4 regions of the Bacillus sp. LL01 genome follow, and region 4 is predicted to be linked to each of the others. Evidence: riboswitches for the same ligand, from Rfam matches in the RefSeq annotation. Region 4 holds a riboswitch; each other region holds the start of a gene.
The links. Region 4 has a riboswitch for S-adenosylmethionine ahead of AB685_RS30485 (YezD family protein). Riboswitches for the same ligand answer to the same signal wherever they lie in the genome.
Positions count from the first base shown of each region.

Region 1 (5,752 bases), on a different contig from region 4:
GATGTACCACAGCGAGACTCTTGGTGTGGAGCTTCCCAATACAGTAGAACTGAAAGTGGCTGAAACAGAACCAGGTATCAAAGGCGACACAGCTTCCGGCGGTTCCAAGCCTGCTATTATGGAGACTGGTGTTACAGTTAACGTACCGTTCTTTGTGAATGAAGGAGACGTATTGATCATCAATACAACTGATTCTTCTTACGTTTCAAGAGCGTAATTTTAGAGAATGTGAAAATCCCGCTTTGGTGGCGGGATTTTTCCTTGGTTATGTTTTGGTGTGACGGGATTGATTTAGCAGTTTCGGTAGTTAAGATCAGGTTGATATTAAGGAAATGTCCGAAGATTTGCAGAACTTGTCCGATGTACCAACCACTCTACTTCCCAAACCAAACCACATCAAACACATTCTCCACAAGCATCCGACCCTCAGACCCATCTGCCTTACTCATCCAAATGTGCCTTCTTCCATCTGCATCTTCCCGAACCCAAGCCATCGAAGAACCCTTCTTCAATACCACAGGCTCACCGTCAGAAGAGCCCTCTGGGGGTTCAGAGATCTTTACAGATTCTTTTTCCTTCAAACCTATCAAATATAAAGAGGACTTAAATTCTTTCGGACTGTCACTTGTTTCATTGCCACGTGCCACCACAATCTTTTCATCATCCACCCAGTCAAAATCCACATCTGCAAACCCTTTTGGTGTATGTGTCTTTTTATAATTTGGGATTATGGTGCTTGTCGTCAGCACTTTGTTTTTAACGCCGCCACTAGTCATGCGGCCACCACCCTGAATGGAGGCAAGAAGAGGCTTAGTCGGAGCCCACTTTATCCAATTGGAATCAAGCAAGATTTCCCCAAGTGGAATGAAAAGCTTGTTTTCTTTCACATACACACTGAGCATATTGCTGTCTGCAGACCAGGAAGCAGTCGGCGCCACCACCATTGCTAAGCTTTTCCCGTCATGTGACCAGGAGAAGTTCTCCACATCCACCGCAAGTATAGAAATGTCTTCATACTTCAGTGGAGATCCAACGGTGTGAAGAGGGGTTACTTTTATATCCATCTCATGCGCTTCCTTTTCGATTCCCCAATGGACTTCGTAAAGCCTTGGATGGCTCCATCCATCCGGAAACAAGGCGGCGCTGGCTGAAGCTATTAGATTGACACCTTTACCATCCCAGGTAAAATTAGATACGCCACCAGTTAGCTGATGAATCACTGGTGTACCGGAAGATAGCTCCACTACACAAAGAATGGAGCCCGTCAAGAAAGCAAGCGTATGGTCAACAGGATTCCATATTGGATCATGACCAACGATTTTCAACTTGGAAGAAGACTTAGTTTCGGCGTTATACAGCCAGATTTCTGATTCGGGGGATTCGGAATCTAGCTGTTTTGCCTCATACACAAGCCATTTTCCATCAAAAGACCAGCTAAACTTACCAACAGTAATGTTCTCATGAATCGGAGCCTCTTTAATGCCGTCAAAAAGCCATAAGGAATTGTACCTGGTGAAAGCGGCTTTAGTTAGTTCGTCCGGTGCTGCGTAAGTGGGAAGCGGGGCCAATATAAGGGATACGGCCAATAGGCAAATCCATATATACTTCATCATTGGTTTCCTCCTAATATATTCCTACCAGTTAGTGTTACCATCTACTAGCATTTCATGAATAAACTAAATCAGAAATTAAGTTGAAATTAGTGAAAAAGATGGTATAGTAAAGTAGTGGAATTAATCCAAGTGATATTTTTTTTATAGATTTGTGCAAACGGTTACGCAAACATGCAACCGTTATCATAGTTCAGTGTAGTTAATAAGGGAGTGTATCAAGATTGAAAAAGATTTGGTGGAAAGAAGCTGTTGCCTATCAGGTATATCCTAGAAGTTTCATGGATTCCAATGGGGACGGTATTGGTGATTTACGTGGAGTTATTTCTAAACTAGATTATTTAAAAGATATGGGTATAGATGTTATTTGGATCTGTCCGATGTATAAGTCTCCAAACGTAGATAATGGCTATGACATCAGTGATTATCAAGATATCATGGAAGACTTCGGGAACATGGCGGATTTCGATGAGTTGCTTGAAGAAGTGCATAACCGCGATATGAAGCTTATCATTGATTTGGTAATCAATCATACTTCTGATCAGCATAAGTGGTTCATTGAATCAGCATCATCTAAGGACAATCCAAAACGCGATTGGTACATTTGGGAAGATGGAAAAAATGGCAAAGAGCCGAACAACTGGGAAAGTATTTTTAATGGTCCCGCTTGGAAGTTGGACGAGAAAACTGGGCAGTACTACATGCACATCTTTGCAACGGAACAGCCTGATTTGAACTGGGAAAATAAAGATGTTCGATTTGCATTGTACGATATGATCAACTGGTGGTTGGATAAAGGGATTGACGGTTTCCGTGTAGATGCAATTTCGCATATCAGAAAAGAACCTGGATTCCCGGACTTGCCAAATCCAAAAGGTTTAGACTATGTTCCATCTTTTGACTACATGATGAATGTAGAAGGAATTCAAAAGCATCTAGAGGAATTGAAAGAGCAAACGTTTGCGCGCTACGATATTATGACTGTCGGAGAAGCAAACGGTGTGAAACTGAACCAAGCTGATGAGTGGGTTGGCGAAGAGAATGGTAAGTTCAACATGATCTTCCAATTTGAACACCTAGGTCTCTGGGAAAAAGGAACAGAAGGCGGCGTAGACCTTCTTCAACTGAAGAAAACATTAACGAAATGGCAAAAAGGGTTGGAAGGGAATGGCTGGAATGCATTATTCCTTGAAAACCATGACCAGGCTCGTTCTGTTTCTACATGGGGTAATGATAAAGAGTACCTAGTAGAAAGCGCGAAATCGCTTGGCGCGTTGTATTTCTTAATGCAAGGAACTCCTTTCATCTACCAAGGGCAAGAACTTGGTATGACCAACGTGAAATTTGACAGCATCAATGACTACGATGATGTCGGCATGAAAAACCTATACGATATTGAGAGTGCCAAAGGCGAAGAGCATGCTCAAAAAGTGATGGAAATCATCTGGGCTAAAGGCCGTGACAACTCCCGTACTCCAATGCAATGGAACGACGAGCCAAACGGTGGATTCACAACGGGGACTCCATGGATGGGCGTGAATGAAAACTACCAAACCATCAATGTGGAGAAACAATGGAACGACCCGAATTCTGTATTAAGCTTCTATCGCGACATGATCAATATCCGTAAAGAAGAAGAAGTATTTGTTTATGGCGAATACAATCTTATCCTAGAAGATGATACGCAAGTTTACGGTTATACAAGAACGCTTGATAATAAGGTAGCGGTTGTATTATGTAACTTGAGTGAAGAAGAAGTAACGGTAGATCTTGAAGAACTTGTAGTAGCTTCTGCAGACCTTCGTCTTCAAAACTATGAGGTTACTGCGCATAAGGGTATGTCTGAATTGACATTGAAGCCTTATGAAACTCGTGTTTATATAGTTGCGAAATAATATATGATGGGAAAGTCTTACCTTTTGGGTGGGGCTTTTCTATTATAAAATTTTTTTTGAAAAATGGATTGACACTTCTCCTTTAAGGCGGTAAAGTAATACTTAATTCTTTTAATAAACTAAATATTTCGATCTCTTATCAAGAGTGGCAGAGGGACTGGCCCTATGACGCCCAGCAACCGTTCCGTTTTGGAATTGGTGCTAAATCCTGCAAAACAGTGATGTTTTGAAAGATAAGAGAGGGACAAGTCTTTTTGTTTTCAATTAGCGCTCAAACCTCTCTATTCTTGGAGAGGTTTTTTTATTTTATTAAAGTAAAAAGAGAATTTCAAAAGGGGAGTAAAAAGAATGAACAGAAACTTTTTTAAAAAGGGAATTGTTGCACTAACTACAGCAACATTATTATTGACAGGGTGCAATGCAGGAGGCGATTCTGCCGCGAGCAGTAAGCCTACGGGGCCGATTGAGAATGTACCAGAGAAATTTGCAGATGGAGATGGTGCGAAAATTAAGGTTATCCGAAAGATTGGCGGAGATGATCATACTGCGCAATTTTTAGCTGGAGCGAAAGAGGAAGGAGAGTCACTTGGATTTACAGTGGATGTATTTACTGCAAATGGGGACAGTGCGAAATTCCATGATGCAATTAATCAGACAGTTAACCAAGATTATGACGGGGTTATCATTTCTCATGGTGATGACGCCGCAACTGTGGAAGGTGTTCAGCAACTTGTCGACAGTGGCAAGGAAGTGGTGACCTTTGATTCCAATGGAGATCTGGCAAACATTGAAGGAGTTACGTTAACTTCTCAAGATGATGAGGAGCTGGCAACGTTAGCACTTGATCAATTGGTCAACGATTTTAACGGGGAAGCGAATGTGGTGTATCTGTGGGTAGACGGTTTCCCCCCGATGGTTCGTCGCAACAATGTGTATAAGGATACATTAGAAAACAATCCTGGTCTGAATGAAGTGGAACGCTTTGGGGTAGCAGCGGCAGATACTTCCGTTCAAACACAGAACGCGGTTGCGGCAATGTTGAACAAGCACCCTAAAGGAAGTATTGATGCTATTTTTGCCACATGGGATGCTTTCGCAGTCGGAGCGGCTCGAGCGTTGAAAGAGGCAGGCAGGGAAGAAATCAAGATTTACGGAATAGATGTTTCCAATGCGGACCTTCAGGAAATCAGTACAGAAGGAAGCCCTTGGAAATACACAGCTGCTGTGGATCCGAAATTGATTGGTGCTGTAAACCTTCGCTTACTTGCGAAAAAGCTTGCAGGGGAAGAAACGCCGCAAACATATGACTTGGAAGCTTCCTTAATCTCTCAAGAAGAATTGCAACAATCAAGTGAAGTGGTAAACATGGGCAACCTTTCATCAGTCGTAGAAGGCTGGGGAGAGTCGGACGCCTTTTTAGAAGAGTGGATGAACACGTTGAAGGAGCATTACAAAAAATAATAAACGGCACTCTCTTCATCAGGAGAGAGTGTTTGTATGTTTTAAGAAAGGGGGAGCAGAATGACAAACACAACACTTGAAATGAAAGATATATCAATTGAGTTTCCTGGAGTGAAAGCTCTGGACCATGTGACTTTTACCGCGAAACCAGGTAGTGTGCATGCATTAATCGGGGCTAATGGTGCGGGGAAATCAACTTTGATGAAAGTGCTGGCGGGTGCTTACGATCATTTTACCGGGGAAATTAAACTTGGAGGTAAACAACTTTCTATTTCTAAACCAACTGACTCCCAAAAGGCAGGGGTACAAATCGTCTATCAGGAAGTGGATGCGGCGTTAATCCCGACACTAACGGTTGCGGAGAATATCATGCTGCAAGAGACGGTCCAGCACGCTGGAAACAAGCAATGGATTCATTGGAGCGAAATACATAAGAAGGCAGCTAAACAATTAGCGAAGTTGAATAGTAATATCTCAACCAAGCGTCTAGTAAACTCACTGTCATTGGCGGAAAAGCAGATGGTCCTGCTGGCGAGGGCCATTTCAACAGATTGCAAGTTTCTGATTTTGGATGAGCCAACCGCGCCTCTTGGCAATAGGGAGACAAAAAAACTCTTTTCCGTTATCAAACGGCTGAAAGAGGAAGGGGTAGGGATTATCTTCATCTCTCACCGTATTCCTGAAATTGTGGAAATCTGTGATGAAATAACGATTATGAGGAATGGACATGTAGTAAAACGGGATCTAATAGCAAATCTTAGCCCAGAAAAGATTGTCGAGTGGATG
Region 1 is NZ_LFEL01000001.1:818,588-824,339, reverse strand. It holds gene efp (elongation factor P) at 1-217, shown strand, start outside; gene AB685_RS04195 (hypothetical protein) at 375-1,613, opposite strand; gene AB685_RS04190 (alpha-glucosidase) at 1,835-3,505, shown strand; SAM riboswitch class I at 3,639-3,745, shown strand; gene AB685_RS04185 (sugar ABC transporter substrate-binding protein) at 3,854-4,966, shown strand; gene AB685_RS04180 (sugar ABC transporter ATP-binding protein) at 5,027-5,752, shown strand, end outside.
Region 1: another riboswitch for S-adenosylmethionine. It lies ahead of AB685_RS04185 (sugar ABC transporter substrate-binding protein); the one in region 4 lies ahead of AB685_RS30485 (YezD family protein).

Region 2 (5,752 bases), on a different contig from region 4:
GGAGGTAAGTATTCAACTATTACAAAAAAAACAACCCCGCACCATAAATAGTACGGGGTACCTTAAATCCTTACTCCTCATCAGCAGATTTTGCCGGAAGTACGGATCCTTTGTATTTCTCTTCAATGAATGCTTTGATCTCGTCAGATTGAAGCACTTCAACCAATGCTTTAATCTGTTCGTTATCTTTGTCTTCCTCGCGGACAACAATCAGGTTAACATATGGGTTGTCCTCTTTGGATTCAAGAGCAATCGCTTCTTCTTCTGGATTGATTTCCGCCCCTAATGCATAGTTACCATTAATGAGTACTGCATCACCGTCGCCATTCAAGTAAGCTTGTGGTAAGAAAGCCGCGTCAAATTGCGTGTTGAATTCCAAGTTTTTCGGATTGTCTTCAATATCATCAATAGATGCGGATGTAGCTTCCATGCCTTCTTTTAATGTGATAAGTCCTTTTTCTTCAAGCATCGCAAGAATACGTCCATGATCGGCAACTGAATTGCTCATCAGGATTTCCCCACCTTCAGGAAGTTCTTCCAGGCTGTCATATTCCTGGGAATATACTCCAATCGGCTCAATGTGAACGCCACCTGCACTTACAAATTCGTAATCATTTTCTTCAATTTGAGTTTTCAGGTACGGCTCATGCTGGAAAAAGTTTGCGTCAATATCTTTATCACGCAATGCCTGATTCGGAATAATGTAATCTGTATAAGTCTGAATATCCAATTCAATACCTTTTTCCTCTAAAATTGATTTTGCTTCTTCTAGAATTTCAGCATGAGGGACGTTGGAAGCTCCAATTACCAGTTTCCCTTCCTCGATTCCCTTTTCTCCTCCGCCACATGCGGCAAGCAATACTGTCAATAACGAAATTACTACAAGACTTAATACTCTTTTCATCAATAAACCCCCGCTTTCTTATCGTTTGTCTAGTTTGTTGGTTACTAAATCTCCAATAAATTGGATGATAAATACAATGATTAAAATAATGACTGTACATACAAGCGTTACTTCCCAGTTGTTACGTTGGAAACCATCAAGAAATGCCAGATTACCTAATCCACCGGCACCAATGATTCCCGCCATTGCGGTGTAACTTACAATGGCAATTGCAGTTACGGTAATACCGGAAACCAATGCTGGGATCGATTCCGGAATGAGCACCTTCCAGATGATTTCTGAAGTTTTTGCCCCCATGGAACGGGCTGCTTCTATAACACCTTTGTCAATTTCACGCAGTGCTATTTCCACCATACGAGCGTAAAATGGTGCAGCTCCAATAATTAATGCTGGTAGTGCAGCATTAGCACCGATTATGGTATCCATGATGAATCTTGTAAATGGAATAAGTAAAAATATTAATATGACAAAAGGGATGGATCGGAAAATATTTACGAATGCGGCCACAATTCCATTAATAAGACGGCTCTCCCAGATGTTTCCCTTCGCTGTCAGGAACAATAGCAGTCCTAAAATGATTCCTAAAATGAAAGTGGCGACAACGGATATGCTGCTCATATAAAGGGTTTCTAAAGTAGCATCCCACATTTTGTCCCAATTAACTCTCTCAAGCATGTGTCATCACCTCCAAATCCACTTGCTGCTCACGGATAAACGCCAATGCCTGCTGAACCTCGGCGTCATCTCCATCAAGATGGACAAAGAGTGAACCATATGCGCCATTCTGCGTTTGTGAGATCTTTCCTTGAAGGATGTTGACATCGATAGGAAACTTTCGTATCAAGTTCGTGATCAATGGTTGTTCAGCAGATGTCCCTACAAAGGTCAACTGAACCACTTTTCCTTTCGGGTACTCTGTTAATAGATGTTCTACCGTCTCCTGCGTATCTTCCGGTTCTGTCACCTGCTTAACGAAGCGTTTCGTTATCGGCTGTTCAGGTTTCCGGAAAACATTAAGTACATCTCCCTGTTCTACAACCTTGCCATTCTCCATCACCGCTACACGGTGACAGATTTTACGGATGACATGCATTTCATGCGTAATCAGTACAATGGTCAGGGATAATCGCTTATTGATATCCACCAACAGGTCGAGAATCGAATCTGTTGTCTGTGGATCCAAAGCTGAGGTCGCTTCATCACATAAAAGAACTTTAGGGTTGTTGGCGAGCGCTCTTGCAATTCCCACCCTTTGCTTTTGTCCTCCACTCAACTGGGATGGATAGGAATCTCCTCTTCCATCAAGACCAACCAACTTGATAAGTTCTTCTACCCGCTTGTTGCGTTCTGCTCTCCCTATACCGGCAATTTCAAGTGGAAATGCTATATTTTCTTTAACCGTTCTGGACCACAGCAGATTGAAGTGCTGAAAGATCATACTGATTTCCTGGCGTGCTTCTCTAAGCTCCCTGCCTTTAACCTTCGCTAGGTTTTTCCCTGCTACATCCACTACCCCGTCTGTTGGAGTTTCCAATCCGTTTAGCATGCGGATCAGGGTACTTTTGCCTGCCCCACTGTATCCGATAACACCGAATATTTCCCCTTTGTTGATGGATAGATCTATGTTATCAACAGCTGTAACCGGACCATTTTTCGTTTTAAATACCTTTTTTACACCTTGAAGTGAAATCATGCTTGCACCTACCTTCTTACAATTCCTTGTCTTAGCTTACCCAATTGGGTTTAATCAAACGTTTGTTTAAACACCCGGAAAATAAAAAATCCCTTCCGCAACAATGAGCAGAAAGGATTAAATGTAAAGAGTCCTTTCTCTCATCTATCAAAGCAAATACCTTTGCTTTGTGTGAATTGGCACCAATTTCAACAATTGCTTGTTGACGGTTGCCGGGTATCATAGGGCACGTCCCTCCACCTCTCTCGATAAGAGATAAACATATATAGTTATAATTAAGTATTTGGGCAATTCGAATTAACGAGTGTTATCGTATCACGGTGATAAATAGCCTGTCAATCAAAAACTTTTTATGAATCTATTTACAAAATCTTCAGGATTTTCTCCTGTACACTGAACTCGGCTTTTCCATTTTCAACGATTTCTCCATCGCATTGCATAATTAAAGGAGAATTCGGCTTGACCTGTATGGAGCTTCCTCTAAGCATCTTCACATTTCGATGCTTAATATGCCTTCCTTTAAAGGCTAATGGAAAAACAAATAATAGTTCCCATCTTCCGATTCCCGAAACCACACAAACATCCAGTTGGCCGTCATCAGCTTTTGCATCCGGACATATCATGATCCCCCCGCCATAGTACGGCAGGTTGGCCACTGCTATCAGCCAGACATCGATAAATTCATGTGTCTTTCCATCCACCAAAACAGTAACCTTTGACGGTTGATAAGTAAATAGTACTTTAAAGATATTCAACACATAGGACAATCCGCCAAGTCCCATTATATTCATAAAGCGCTTAGACTTTGACTGGTTGGTAACTTGGGCAACCCTCCCATCAAATCCGAGTCCCGCAATGGAAATGTAATACTCCTCCCCTACCTTAGGAACATCGATGAGTTGTACTTCTCCTTTGAGGATACGCTCCAAAGCACCTTCAGCGTCAAAAGGGACTCTCAGACTTCTTGCCAGGTCATTACCAGAACCGGCAGGAATAACTCCGAGAGTCACCTCTTTAGCGATCAGTCTATTCACAACTTCATGAATGGTTCCATCTCCGCCTACTACTACCACAGCATTTACGTTATGCTCATCTATATCTCCAATCAATTCACCGGCGTGACCTGCATGTTCAGTGAAAGAAACATTGTAGGACACCTTCCTGTTCTTCAACAGTTTTTCCGTAGTTTCCCAAACACGCATTCCTTTTCCGTTACCGGCCATCTTATTGACAATAAAATAATACACTTCCTACACCGCCTATAAATCTTCTCTATTTCTATCTTTACTTTATTCGTTACAGGCGTGCACAATTCCTTTATGATACTTCTTTTCTTTCCGACCGGTTCACTAAGGTAAACAGCGAATCCAGCAGTAGGTAATGCCTGAAAGATCCTTTGAATGACAGCCCTTTAAGGTCCCTCATCTTCGTTCCTTTCAATAGTTCCATTATTTCTTCTGTAGACCCCTCAATCACTATATCCACCATCTTTGCTTCTTCCTCGACCTGCAGATCACTTTTACAAAGCGAAAAGATCGTCTTTTCTCCATAAGCGACCAAGCAACAGCGCAGACTGTAGTAAGGTAAGATCTCCATCACATGCAATTTCTTCTTTGCTTTTGCGATAAACAATTCCAAGCTTTCTTTTACCATACATACCCGCCCCCTTTGCCTAAATAATTCCGTTTCAGCTAATTAAATCCCTGCAAAACGAAAAGAACAATTACCGCGCATTTGCGATAACTGTTCTTCATTTCCCAAGAAATATGTCAGACTATGATGTCTTTACCAAAGTCTTTTGATAGGTTGCCGTCGATTTTTCTCTAAACATCAAATAAAAGAAAAAGGAGCTTGTCAGATAAAGCACTGCGGTAATGGAGAAAACAATCGAATATCCCCAATATTCCCCATACAAAAGCACAATGGTCATGGACACCGGACCCATGCTTGCCCAACCGAGCGAGAATACCATCTGATTTATCGAATTGGCAAAACCCTTTAACGAATTATCCACTTTTTCCATCATCATTGATGAAATAATCGGGTTTGCGGCATTCATTAAAGCCTGCCTGAATAGAAAGCCAAGTGCAGCTAACCAGAAAATTTGGGTGAAGGCCGTTAAAAGCATGAAGGGTAAGGAGAGAAGTTGCAGAATTACTACCGCCCTCATTTCCCCTACTCTCCGGACAACCGCCGGCCCGATGATCATGGCTACAGCAGTCACGGCCTGACCTAATGAGAGGACTATTCCAATCGTTGAATTGGAGGTCCCAAACCGGTCTGCAAAGTACATATTCAAATATGGAATAACCAATCCTGAACCAAACCCTATCAATATGGACGCAAAGGAAAAGGCGAAGATCAACTTCCATTGTCCTTTAGGAATGGATGATTTGAAGCTTTTTATAGAAAATGCCATGTTCTCTTGCTTACGTTGAACTTCAGTTGTTTTAAGCAAAGGAAAGACCCCGAACATGAATATGACGCTTCCGATTAGAAGGGTCAACCTAATGCTCCATACTGGGCTAAGACCAGCTATATGTAAAAACAGATCAGTCAACGTTCCGCCAAGAAGATTTCCCACCACATTCGCACACATCATGACAGCAAAATGGTAGCTGAACAACTTTACCCGCTGCTCTTTTGTAGAGCTTTCCGCAAGCCAAGGTACTACTGTCACCTGAATGAAAGCCATCGCAATCCCTGCAATAAATGCGCTAACTAAAAGTAGCGATTCAAGTTCAAAAATACTTCTCAAGAACATAAATATCCCACTGAAAAACACACCAAAAATCATCATTTTCCTGCGGCCAATTTTATCGCTCAATATTCCTGCAGGTATCAAAATGATAGCTGCAGCCAGAGATGACATGGCAATTACATTTCCATTCACCGTTTCCGCAAAACCAAGTTCTCTTATATAAAAATTATAGACAATCATAAATATTCCCAGCCCGATCTGGGTTAGGATATTTACGATAAACAATTGCTGAATGTTGTGGTTATAACGTCTGAATGATTGAAGCCAGTTTGCATTTTTCAATATGTAAGTGCCCCTTGTCCGTTTATATATTTCGCATCCCTAAACAAATTTACTCCTTTTTCTGAAAAATGGCAATAGGTGAAAATGTCGAATTAATAAAAAGCTCACTATA
Region 2 is NZ_LFEL01000002.1:138,385-144,136, forward strand. It holds gene AB685_RS07215 (MetQ/NlpA family ABC transporter substrate-binding protein) at 71-904, opposite strand; gene AB685_RS07220 (methionine ABC transporter permease) at 923-1,579, opposite strand; gene AB685_RS07225 (methionine ABC transporter ATP-binding protein) at 1,572-2,597, opposite strand; SAM riboswitch class I at 2,735-2,852, opposite strand; gene AB685_RS07235 (diacylglycerol kinase family protein) at 2,960-3,844, opposite strand; gene AB685_RS07240 (hypothetical protein) at 3,915-4,250, opposite strand; gene AB685_RS07245 (MFS transporter) at 4,372-5,643, opposite strand.
Region 2: another riboswitch for S-adenosylmethionine. It lies ahead of AB685_RS07225 (methionine ABC transporter ATP-binding protein); the one in region 4 lies ahead of AB685_RS30485 (YezD family protein).

Region 3 (5,752 bases), on a different contig from region 4:
CCGCAAGCTGCAAGGGCAGCGATTAAAACAAAGGATAATAAAATGCTTAACGCTATTCTTAAACCTTTCATGTTCTACCTCCTCATAAATTTGGGGCATATGCTTTGTATGTTTTTATAGATTAGAGTATGATTTGGGCTAAATATGTGTGAATGCCTAGTTCGTCAAAAGGAGGCAATATTTTGCAAGACGGGATGATTATTGAAAAGACTCCATTTCCATCACCGAGTCCCCATATCAATGTGTACACGGTGACCTATTATAGTAGCGGCTTGAGAGTGAAGGGATTGCTTGCCGAACCGAAAGCGGAAGGAAAGTATGATGGATTTCTTTACTTAAGAGGTGGCATCAAAAATGTCGGACAAGTTCGTGTCGGCAGGATTGTCCAGTTTGCCTCGGAAGGGTTTGTGGTGATGGCACCTTTTTACCGAGGAAACCAAGGTGGCGAGGGAAATGAGGACTTTGCTGGTGATGACAGAGAGGATGCGTTTTCTGCTTATAAACTATTGGCGCTGCACGAAAAGGTTCTACCGGGGCGTATTCATGTATTCGGTTTCTCCCGCGGAGGTGTGATGGCTCTTATGACAGGAATTGAATTTCCTGAGGTGTGTTCGGTCGTGTCCTGGGGCGGGGTATCCGATATGTTTCTGACATATGAGGAAAGAGTGGATCTTCGTCGGATGATGAAGCGAGTAATTGGAGGGACGCCGAATAAGTATCCGGAAAGGTATGAGTGGAGAACACCGCTGTTGGAGCTTGACCGGCTAAATGCGCCGATCTTGATTATTCATGGAGAGCTGGACAAAAATGTTTCCATAGAGCATTCCTACAGGTTGGAAAAGTGTGCGAAGGAGATGGGGAAGACGGTGGGGGCGTGGTATTATCCGGAGTACACGCATTATTTTCCTCCAGGAGAGAACCGGAGGATAGTGGAGCGGCTTACAAGATGGATGAAGGAACAAAAGAAAGAGCGGAACCTTTGATGGTTACCGCTCCTTTTTCTTATTATACAGTTGGTCCGCCCATTTCAAGGACTTCCCCAGGTACATTTTCAAACTTCTTGAAGTTCGCTTTGAATTTGCCTGCAAGCTCGCGAGCAAACTGATCATATTTCTCTTCGTCATGCCATGTTTTCTTAGGTTGTAACACTTCATCAGGTACACCTGGTACATGAACAGGAATGGAAACGCCGAAGTATGGATCCTTTTCCACTTCAACATTTGTCAAGTCGCCCTCAAGTGCGGCCTGCACCATCGCTCTTGTGTAGGAAAGCTTCATGCGGTTTCCTACGCCATATTCCCCGCCAGTCCAACCTGTGTTGACAAGGTAGACCTGTACGTTGTGCTCATCGATTTTCTTACCAAGCATCTCTGCATAAGTGGTAGCAGGAAGTGGCAGGAACGGTGAACCGAAGCAAGTAGAGAATGTTGCTTGTGGTGATGTAATTCCGCGCTCTGTCCCTGCAAGCTTGCTTGTATATCCACTTAGGAAGTGGAACATTGCCTGTTCCTTGGAAAGCTTGGAGATTGGAGGCAATACGCCCGTTGCATCGGCTGTTAAAAAGACGATCGTTGTCGGATGGCCAGCAATACTAGGTTGAACGATATTTTCCATTGCATCCAAGGAATAGGCTGCACGAGTATTTTCGGTTAAAGTTGAGTTATCATAATCGGCAATTCTAGATTGTCCGTCAATGACCACATTTTCAAGGACAGATCCGAAGCGGATTGCATCAAAAATCTGAGGTTCTTTTTCATGTGTCAAACCGATGCATTTCGCATAGCAACCGCCCTCAATATTGAATACGCCCGTATTGGACCAACCATGCTCATCATCACCGATAAGCTTGCGGTTCGGATCAGCGGAAAGAGTTGTTTTACCAGTACCAGAAAGTCCGAAGAATAATGCTACATCGCCTTCACGTCCAACGTTTGCAGAGCAGTGCATCGGCATGATGCCGTTTTCCGGTAGAAGATAGTTCATCACAGAGAAGATGGACTTTTTCATTTCACCAGCATATTCTGTGCCGCCAATCAGTACCACGCGCTTAGTGAAGGAAATGATGATGAATGCTTCTGAGTTCGTTCCATCAACAGCTGGGTCAGCCTTGAAGTTTGGTGCAGAAACGATGCTGAAGGCAGTTTCATGTTTGGCCAATTGCTCATCATTTGGTTTAATGAATAATTGTTGCGCAAAAAGGTTATGCCATGCGAATTCGTTGATTACCTGGATTGGTAATTGATATTTTTCATCAGCGCCAGCAAATCCTTTAAAAACAAATACTTCATCTTTATTCTCTAAGTATGTTAAAACTTTACTATATAGACGGTCGAATACTTCTTCGGAGATTGGGCTGTTTACAGAGCCCCAATCGATTTTATCCTTGCTCAAGTCTTCTTCTACAATAAATTTATCTTTAGGGGAGCGACCCGTGTATTTACCAGTGGTTGCGAGTACCGCACCTGTTGATGTCAGGCAGCCTTCGTTACGGTTTAATACTTTTTCCACCAATTGGGGAACAGACAATTGTACATGTGTGTTGCTTCCGTAAATTAATTTTGTTAACCCATTATCGATACCAACCGTTTTCATCATGGATAACTCTCCTTCAACTTGAATTAATAATTTTATATTGTTTTTCTCATCTGTTAAAAAGTATAACACATTCGATCTAATAGTCCATACTAATTAGCTTATTTTATGAAAATTAATGTGAATTCGTTAACGTTTTGTGAAAAACAGGCTTATCCGAGTGGAAAGCAGAAAGCAGTTAGATAGAGTTGCACGTGTGAAAGCGTTATCAATTTTAGCGCAAAGTGAGCGGATGGACATGTATGAGCCCGAATCCCTCTCCCATTATAAACCCTGTTGCCGATAAGTAAAAGAGAATGATGGACCAAATTCTTAAGGCTTAGAATATCAGTAGAAGTAAAAGAAGGACAATGATAATAAGGAAGCAATAATTTCCTGTAAATCATTGTCGAATTATTTCTCTTTTTTATTGACATGAAAGGTTTTAGTGCGCTAATATAGAACCTTGAACGGATACTCTTATTCCGAGCTGGTGGAGGGACAGGCCCTATGAAACCCAGCAACCTGCTCAAAGGATGAGCGAGCGCAAAAAGCACGCCGCTTTTTTTATTTTTAGACCAGATATGGTCGCTTGAGAAAAGGTGCTAAACCTGAGCAAGGCTCTGACCTTGACCGATAAGAGTGAAAGGCTAATTCTTGAAATCAAACCTTTCCTCAATTTTGTGGGAAGGTTTTTCTATTTTTACACAAGATAACAAAGAACATCACAATAGGAACTGAGATCCGTATCAAATATAACTGCTGTACATGAAGAGAAATCAAACACTTTTCATAAACAAAAAAGGAGGAACTTTTTTTAATGACTAAACAACGTCGTTTATTTACTTCTGAGTCCGTAACGGAAGGGCACCCGGATAAAATTTGTGACCAAATTTCCGATTCCATCCTGGATGCAATTCTAACTAATGATCCGAATGCACGCGTAGCGTGTGAAACTTCTGTTACTACTGGATTAGTATTGGTAGCTGGAGAAATTACAACTTCCACTTATGTAGATATTCCTAAAATCGTTCGTGAAACGATCCAAGGCATCGGTTATACTCGTGCAAAATACGGCTTTGATGCGGAAACTTGTGCAGTATTAACTTCCATTGATGAGCAGTCTGCTGATATCGCGATGGGTGTTGACCAGGCATTGGAAGCACGTGAAGGCCAAATGTCAGATGCTGAAATCGAAGCAATCGGAGCAGGAGACCAAGGTCTAATGTTCGGATATGCTTGTAATGAAACAAAAGAATTAATGCCATTACCTATTTCACTTGCACATAAGCTTTCCCGTCGATTAACAGAAGTAAGAAAAGATGAAATTCTTCCTTACTTACGTCCGGACGGAAAAACGCAAGTAACAGTGGAATATGATGAGAACAACCAACCTGTTCGTGTTGATACAATCGTTATTTCCACTCAGCATCATCCTGAGGTTTCTTTAGAGCGCATCCAACGCAATATTAAAGAGTTTGTTATCAAGCCTGTAGTTCCTGCAGAATTGATTGACGAGAACACAAAATACTTCATCAACCCGACTGGCCGTTTCGTAATCGGCGGACCTCAAGGGGATGCTGGTTTAACTGGACGTAAAATCATTGTTGACACTTACGGCGGTTACGCGCGCCATGGTGGTGGAGCATTCTCCGGTAAGGATGCAACGAAAGTTGACCGTTCCGGTGCATACGCTGCACGTTATGTTGCAAAAAACATCGTAGCAAGCGGACTTGCTGACAAATGTGAAGTTCAATTGGCTTACGCTATCGGTGTTGCTCAACCGGTATCCATCGCGGTTGACACATTCGAAACTGGTAAGGTTTCTGAAGAGAAATTAGTAGAATTGGTTCGCAACAACTTCGACCTTCGTCCAGCAGGAATCATTAAAATGCTAGACCTTCGTCGTCCTATCTACAAGCAAACTGCAGCTTACGGCCACTTCGGACGTAACGATCTTGACCTTCCTTGGGAGCAAGTCGACAAAGCAGCTACTTTGAAAGAGCAAGCGAACGCTTAATATAGATATAAAAAAACGCCTTAGAATGAGAGCTCCCAAAAGAGCTTTTGTCCTTGGGCGTTTTTTTAGTAAAGTATAAAATTCGGGTCTTTCCCTTGGTTGACGTAAAGGGGTTGATTTCCGTTGCAGGCGCTACGCTTTCCAATGGGCGGTCCGGGAGACTTTTCAATACGTTGCAAGGTCACACTAGTCCCTTCCTCCCACAGGAGTCTGCGCGCCTTTCACTGCAATCAACTGGTGTGTTGCATCCAGCATAAAGTAATAGTACTTTTGCATCTGACCTTGATTCCGAAAAACAGGAATTTCGTCCCGTTCAAATTATTTTGAATTTTGTGTATATTTAGATAGTAAGGAAAGTTTACTAACTAATTATAAGGAGGGATGAACAGGGTTTCATCTCAACAAGACATTACATAGAAAAATAATTTGGGAGGTTTTGAATTGAATAGGAGAGTAATATTAGTCCTGTTGTCAGTCATTTTTCTTTTTCCTTTGTTGATGCCAAATGCCGCTAATTCTTATGCAGTGGAACATGACCCTGAATTGTGGAAAGTCGTTAACCCATTGAACACAACTACAAGCTTTCTGAATACGGGGGCTCATCCCGATGATGAGAGAAGTAATTTACTTGCCTATATGTCTTTAGGGAAAGGGGTCAGAACAGGAAGTCTGATTGCCAACCGAGGTGAAGGAGGACAGAACCAGATTGGACTGGAACTTGGTAACGGACTTGGAATTATCCGTTCGGAAGAATTGATTGAGGCATCTGCAGTTACAAATGTTGACTTAATTATTTTGAGTGAAAATTTGTCAGATCCAATTTATGATTTCGGTTTTTCTAAGTCTCCGGACGAAACCTTGGAGGAATGGGGAGAGGAAGTTGTTTATGAACGTTTGATCAGAAAGATAAGGGAGTATCGCCCTGAAATAGTATTTCCGTCTTTTTTGAATGTTGACTCTCAGCACGGTCACCACCGAGCAATAAATGTACTGACTTTAAATGCGTTTGAAGATGCTGCAAACCCGGAAATCTTCCCGGAGCATAAGGAAGAAGGGCTTACACCTTGGCAAATCAAGAAAATGTACCTGCCTGCTCAAACAGTAAGTGGTGCTTCTTGGCAAGTATCCAATAATTATCAACAGGGAGTTGCAGGTCAAACC
Region 3 is NZ_LFEL01000004.1:44,536-50,287, forward strand. It holds gene AB685_RS12815 (ABC transporter substrate-binding protein) at 1-71, opposite strand, end outside; gene AB685_RS12820 (prolyl oligopeptidase family serine peptidase) at 195-983, shown strand; gene pckA (phosphoenolpyruvate carboxykinase (ATP)) at 1,006-2,592, opposite strand; SAM riboswitch class I at 3,049-3,214, shown strand; gene metK (methionine adenosyltransferase) at 3,392-4,591, shown strand; gene AB685_RS12835 (PIG-L family deacetylase) at 5,033-5,752, shown strand, end outside.
Region 3: another riboswitch for S-adenosylmethionine. It lies ahead of metK (methionine adenosyltransferase); the one in region 4 lies ahead of AB685_RS30485 (YezD family protein).

Region 4 (5,752 bases):
TATGGGTGATATTGGAGTTGCCGGGATTCATAGAGGATTAATGAGGAAAAGGTTAGTGTGATACCTGAGTTATAGGGATTCATTAATTAATGTGCCTATCTATACTCATTCAATCTCACCATTTCTCAAAATTTTCATTTTAATTGCATATTACATACAGAATAGGCTAATATGTTATCAGTAGTGGGTTAGCAGTTCACTACTTAGTGGTATTGGTAACTATAACTATCTTATCAAACAACATATAGAGCAGGACAAGACATAGATATAAAAGAGGGCTTAGTTAAATATAATTTTAGGATGATGGGAAATGAAAAGAGCTAGGGTAATATACAATCCGACATCTGGTCGTGAACTGTTCAAAAAGCACTTGCCAGAAGTATTGGTTAGATTAGAAAAGGCTGGTTATGAAGCTTCATGCCATGCTACAACAGGACATGGAGATGCAACGGAAGCGGCAAGGCTGGCCGTGGAGCGTAGATATGAACTTGTGGTTGCAGCAGGCGGAGACGGTACAATCAACGAAGTGGTCAACGGGCTGGCAGAACAGGACTACCGTCCGAAGCTTGGAGTTATCCCGGTTGGTACGACAAACGACTTTGCCAGAGCACTGGACCTTCCACGCGATGACATTTTAGGATGTGTCGATGTAATTGCAACAGGTGTCCCGATGCCTGTTGATATCGGAAAAGCGAATGACCAGTACTTCATGAACATTGCTGGTGGCGGAAAAATGACCGAGCTATCCTATGAAGTACCGATCAAGATGAAAACCATGATTGGGCAGCTTGCCTACTATCTTAAAGGGATCGAGATGCTTCCATCCATTCGTCCAACTAATGTAACGATAGAATACGATGGGAAAGTTTTTGAAGGGGAAATCATGCTGTTCCTCGTATCCTTATCCAATTCTGTTGGCGGTTTCGAAAAGCTTGCACCAGACTCCTGCATGAACGATGGCATGTTTGACCTGATCATTCTCAAAAAAGCAAATATCGCCGATTTTATCCGTATCGCCTCGATGGCACTGCGCGGCGACCATGTCAAAGATCCATTGGTCATCTATACAAAAGCAAACCGGGTAAAGGTGAACACGCAGGAAAAAATGCAGCTTAACCTTGACGGTGAATACGGAGGACTGCTTCCGGGCGAATTCGTCAACTTGTACCAGCATGTGGAAGTGATTGTAACCGAAAAGCGTAAAGAAGTGGAAATGGCTAAATGCCAATAAAATTGATAGCAATGGTGCCAGATCCTAAACATGGGAATCTGGCACCATTTTTTATTTTCCAGTAACGGAGACAAGGAAAAATATGTTAAGGTTTAAGGAGATAGTAGAGGGAGAGAGGGATGATGTTGACTTTTAACCGGTCGAATATGTTAAAGGTGATGGCAATATTTACAGGGTTTCTAGGAGGGGGAAGAATCATAAAAAAAACAATGGCTTTATTCTGTCTTTTGTTCCTGTTAACCGCATGCAATATGGTTACCCAAAAGGAAGCAGACCCTGAATTAGATATCTCCTCCCTTTCACTCGGAATGGGGGAAAACGAGTATGGGACGGTCCAGTATGTCCGCTACTCGATGATTCTTACATCTAGTGAAAATTTGAAAATTAACGAAAAAACGTTGGAGCCTTTACTTGCCGGCTGGATTGAAGAGCGTGTGCTCGACCATGAAATCGAACTGGCGGATGAGATCGGTGATGGCCAACTCAAGATGGAAGGAAAAGTGACGTTTGATTCCAATGGTCTAACGAAACGAGATATCATCACCTTTGAAAAGTTGGAGGATACCATCCAAGGAGTCGTGTTTGAAACAAGAGGCGGAAACATATATCAGGCAGTACTGATGAATGGCGAAACTAAGCTGAAAAAAATCGGAGACTGAGCTGAAGCGGACTAGGACCAATTTCCTAAAAATAAAAAAACTTAAAAAACAGTCAATTTCATTGTTGACAATTCATATACGTATGGTAGGATTAATTTTAACATTTAACAAAGCTCTTTTCTAAAAGTATGTGGCTATATGCCAATAAAAAGTCGGCAATAGGACTTTTTATAAGTTTATTTACTTACCAATTGGCAAGAAGCCATTTTGTAGAACCAGGAAAAGAGCACGACAACAATGAATATGTCGGCTTGCCTAAAAATACGAAAAGGCAACAAAGTTTACGAAAACAGCTTATAAAATGACAACTTAATTGACGCTTATCTAGAGCGGCTGAGGGACTGGCCCGTTGAAGCCCGGCAACCTGCGAACAGCAAGGTGCCAATTCCAGCAAAATGGATTCCCATTTTGGAAGATAAGGTGCAGCATACATACGATGCGCCTTTTCCTTAATGGGAGAGGCGTTTTTTATATAGGCTCTTTTCTCAAAGATTGTTGCAATTCACTAGTAAAAAGTCGGCTATTGGACTTTTTACTGCTTATCTACTCTAAAATACGCATGTAATTTAATCTAGATAAGCGGGAAAAGAGCACGACAGTAAGGGTTATAACGGTTGGTTGATAAATACGAAAAAGCAACAAAGTTTACGAAAACAGTCTTAATATAAATGCATTAAGAAACGGAGGCGAGCCAACTGGAACAGTCGGAATGGGAAGATGTCGTAACCCACTTGGAAAAAATGCTGCAAACAGTCAAATTTGGATCTATCACCCTGGTGGTACAGGATGGAAAAGTGATTCAAATAGAAAAAAATGAGAAGGTTCGCCTTCAGAAAAATAAATAGGCGCTGACCAGACAAACTGGAGGCGGTCTTTTTACATGATGCTCATCAAGCATGCACATGTAAAAGGGCTGCCTTTTCTCGTTGGAAAAGAAAGGAGCAGTAAGTGAATGGAACAGAAAATCACGTATGAAAACTGGAAGGAACTATCGGGTTCCTTTCCGATTGATGATGATACAAAGGGTGCAAAAGCCATGTTGCAATGGGCATATGGAAACTACTCCGATGACGAAATCATTTATGCCTCGAGTTTCGGAGCCGAGGCGGTGGTCCTGATCGATCTGATTCAGGAGGTAAGGCAGGATGCCCGGATTGTGTTCTTAGATACGGATCTCCATTTTCCAGAAACCTATAAGGTCATCGAGCAGATAGAAGCCAGATATCCAAAGCTCCAAATTGAAAAAAGGAAACCGGCCCTCACCTTGGAGGAGCAAGCGGAAGTGCATGGCACAGCCCTTTGGAAAAGAGATCCTAGCCGCTGCTGTCAGATCCGCAAGGTGGAACCGCTAAGAGAAGCGCTCACGCCAAAAAAGGCATGGATTTCCGGATTGAGAAGGGAGCAGTCGCCAACACGGGCCAACACTAACTTCCTGAATCGTGATGATAAATTCCAGAACATTAAAATCTGTCCGCTTATTCACTGGACATGGGAGGACGTCTGGCATCGCATCAGATCCAAAGGTCTTCCCTATAACGAACTCCATGACCACGGTTACCCAAGCATCGGCTGTTTTCCCTGTACGCAGGCAGTCGGAACGGACGGAGATTCCAGGGCCGGTCGTTGGGTGGGAAGTGGAAAGACGGAGTGCGGGCTGCATACAAACTAAAGTTGGTCATGTAATGAAGGAGGAAAAAGCATGCTAGTTACCATTGCCGTCATCGTTGGTCTTTTTTTCGCCATGAATATTGGTGCGAGCGGTGCGGCGGCATCCATGGGGATCGCCTATGGATCAGGAGTTGTCAAACGAAATCTGGCTTTGGTGTTATGCGGGATAGCAGTGTTTTTCGGGGCATGGCTGGGTGGAGGAGAGGTAGTCAAGACGATGGGGAGCGGCATTGTACCCCAGAGCACCTTTACCGTTGCTATTGCGCTTATCGTAATCGCATCCGCTGCTCTATCCTTATTTTTGGCCAATGTATTCGGCATCCCACTTTCCACAAGTGAAGTGACCGTTGGTGCCGTAGTGGGTGCCGGAATTGTTTATCAATCCTTGTTTGTCGGAAAGCTTGCCTGGATCGTTTCGTTCTGGTTGCTGACCCCGGTTATCGCTTTCCTGATGGCAATCGGTGCCACCTGGGTGCTGAAAAATAGAGTGATAGATCGTTGGGTAAAGTCGTCCCGGGCCGTTCCGGTATTATCTGTACTGGTCGTCGTCATGGGGGTGTTCGAGGCATTCTCGGCCGGGATGAACAATGTAGCCAATGCCGTTGGACCGCTTGTGGGAGCAGGCATCATGAGCACCGGACAGGGGATTCTCTGGGGAGGGCTGTTTGTCGCACTTGGAGCGCTGTTGCTCGGCTGGCGTGTCATGGAAACGAACGGCAAGAAAATAACGAAGCTGCGGCTAGAGGAAGGGTGCGTCATTTCAGGGACGGGAGCCGGAATAGTAACTGCGGCTTCGGTGTTCGGCATTCCGGTGCCACTGACGCAGATCACGACGTCTTCCATTATCGGTATCGGCTTTGTTAAACAGGGGCGATCCGTTTTGAAAAAGGACATTGTCGTGCAGCTACTAGTTGTGTGGGTGGTATCGCCGGTGTTATCAATGGTACTTTCCTACACACTGATTCAGCTGTTGATTGAGCAGAATGTGTATCCGGTTATTGCGATGCTGGGGGTATTGATTTCAGTGTTCGGGGTGAAGTTTTTGATGCAGCGTTCGGGCGGCGTTGGGACGGGGGCAGCGGCGGTGTCTACGGGCAGCGAGGATTAATTGAGGATTTTGGGGTGGTGGAGCTTGGCGGGGCGAAATGGGGGCGCACAGACCAAATGTCCGAAGTTTTGCCGAACTTGACCGAAGATTTCCTAAAGTTGACCGAAGTTTGCTCGAACTTGACCGAAGATTCTCTCAACTTGACCGAACCAATTTTCCAAATGACCGAACACCAAGTCTAATATGACCGAACCAATCAAATAGTTGACCGAACTGCATCTAATGTAGCGGTGAACTTGTCCGAACATAACCAAAGTTTGACCGAACGATTTTAAATCAATAAAAAAACTTAAATTTTCAACCAAAAATCCATCAAAAGAGAGGGAAAACAAATGACCTTACCAAAACCACACGGCGGCACACTTGTGCAGGCCTACCAACCAAACTATGACACGACAAACATAACAAAAGAAATCAAAATAGACGCCATCGCTCTAAGCGATCTCGAACTCATCGGAGTCGGGCTCTTCAGTCCGCTCACTGGATTCCTCACAAAATCCGACTACGAATCCGTCGTCGAAAACCTGCGACTCCAAAACGGCAACATATGGTCAGTGCCTGTCACCCTCCCAGTGACAAAGGAAGTGGCAAAAACTCTAACAGAAGGTGAAACCTACAAACTTACCTACCAGCAAACCACTTACGGAGTCATCACCGTCTCTGAATGGTACGAACCGGACCTCCAAAAAGAGGCACGTGAAGTCTACAAAACGGAAGAACTTGCACATCCGGGAGTCAAACGTCTATTCGAAAGAGGCGACATTTACGTTGCCGGGGAAGTGACGCTTACCCAAAAGACTAACAAAGGGGTGGCCCAGGATGTCTGGCTCGAACCAAAAGAAACCCGTGAACTTTTCGCACAAAAAGGCTGGAAAACCATCGTCGGCTTCCAAACGAGAAACCCTGTCCACCGCGCCCACGAATACATTCAGAAAGCGGCACTTGAAACGGTGGATGGGCTTTTCCTAAATCCGCTCGTGGGTGAAACGAAATCGGACGATATTCCAGCAGACGTCAGACTAAGAAGCTATCGGGTCCTGCTTGAAAACTATTATCCGAAAGACAGGGTCGAACTCGCTGTGTACC
Region 4 is NZ_LFEL01000006.1:204,987-210,738, reverse strand. It holds gene AB685_RS18005 (diacylglycerol kinase) at 311-1,231, shown strand; gene AB685_RS18000 (hypothetical protein) at 1,351-1,890, shown strand; SAM riboswitch class I at 2,208-2,312, shown strand; gene AB685_RS30485 (YezD family protein) at 2,586-2,735, shown strand; gene AB685_RS17995 (phosphoadenylyl-sulfate reductase) at 2,843-3,559, shown strand; gene AB685_RS17990 (inorganic phosphate transporter) at 3,590-4,666, shown strand; gene AB685_RS31775 (hypothetical protein) at 4,759-4,971, opposite strand; gene sat (sulfate adenylyltransferase) at 4,999-5,752, shown strand, end outside.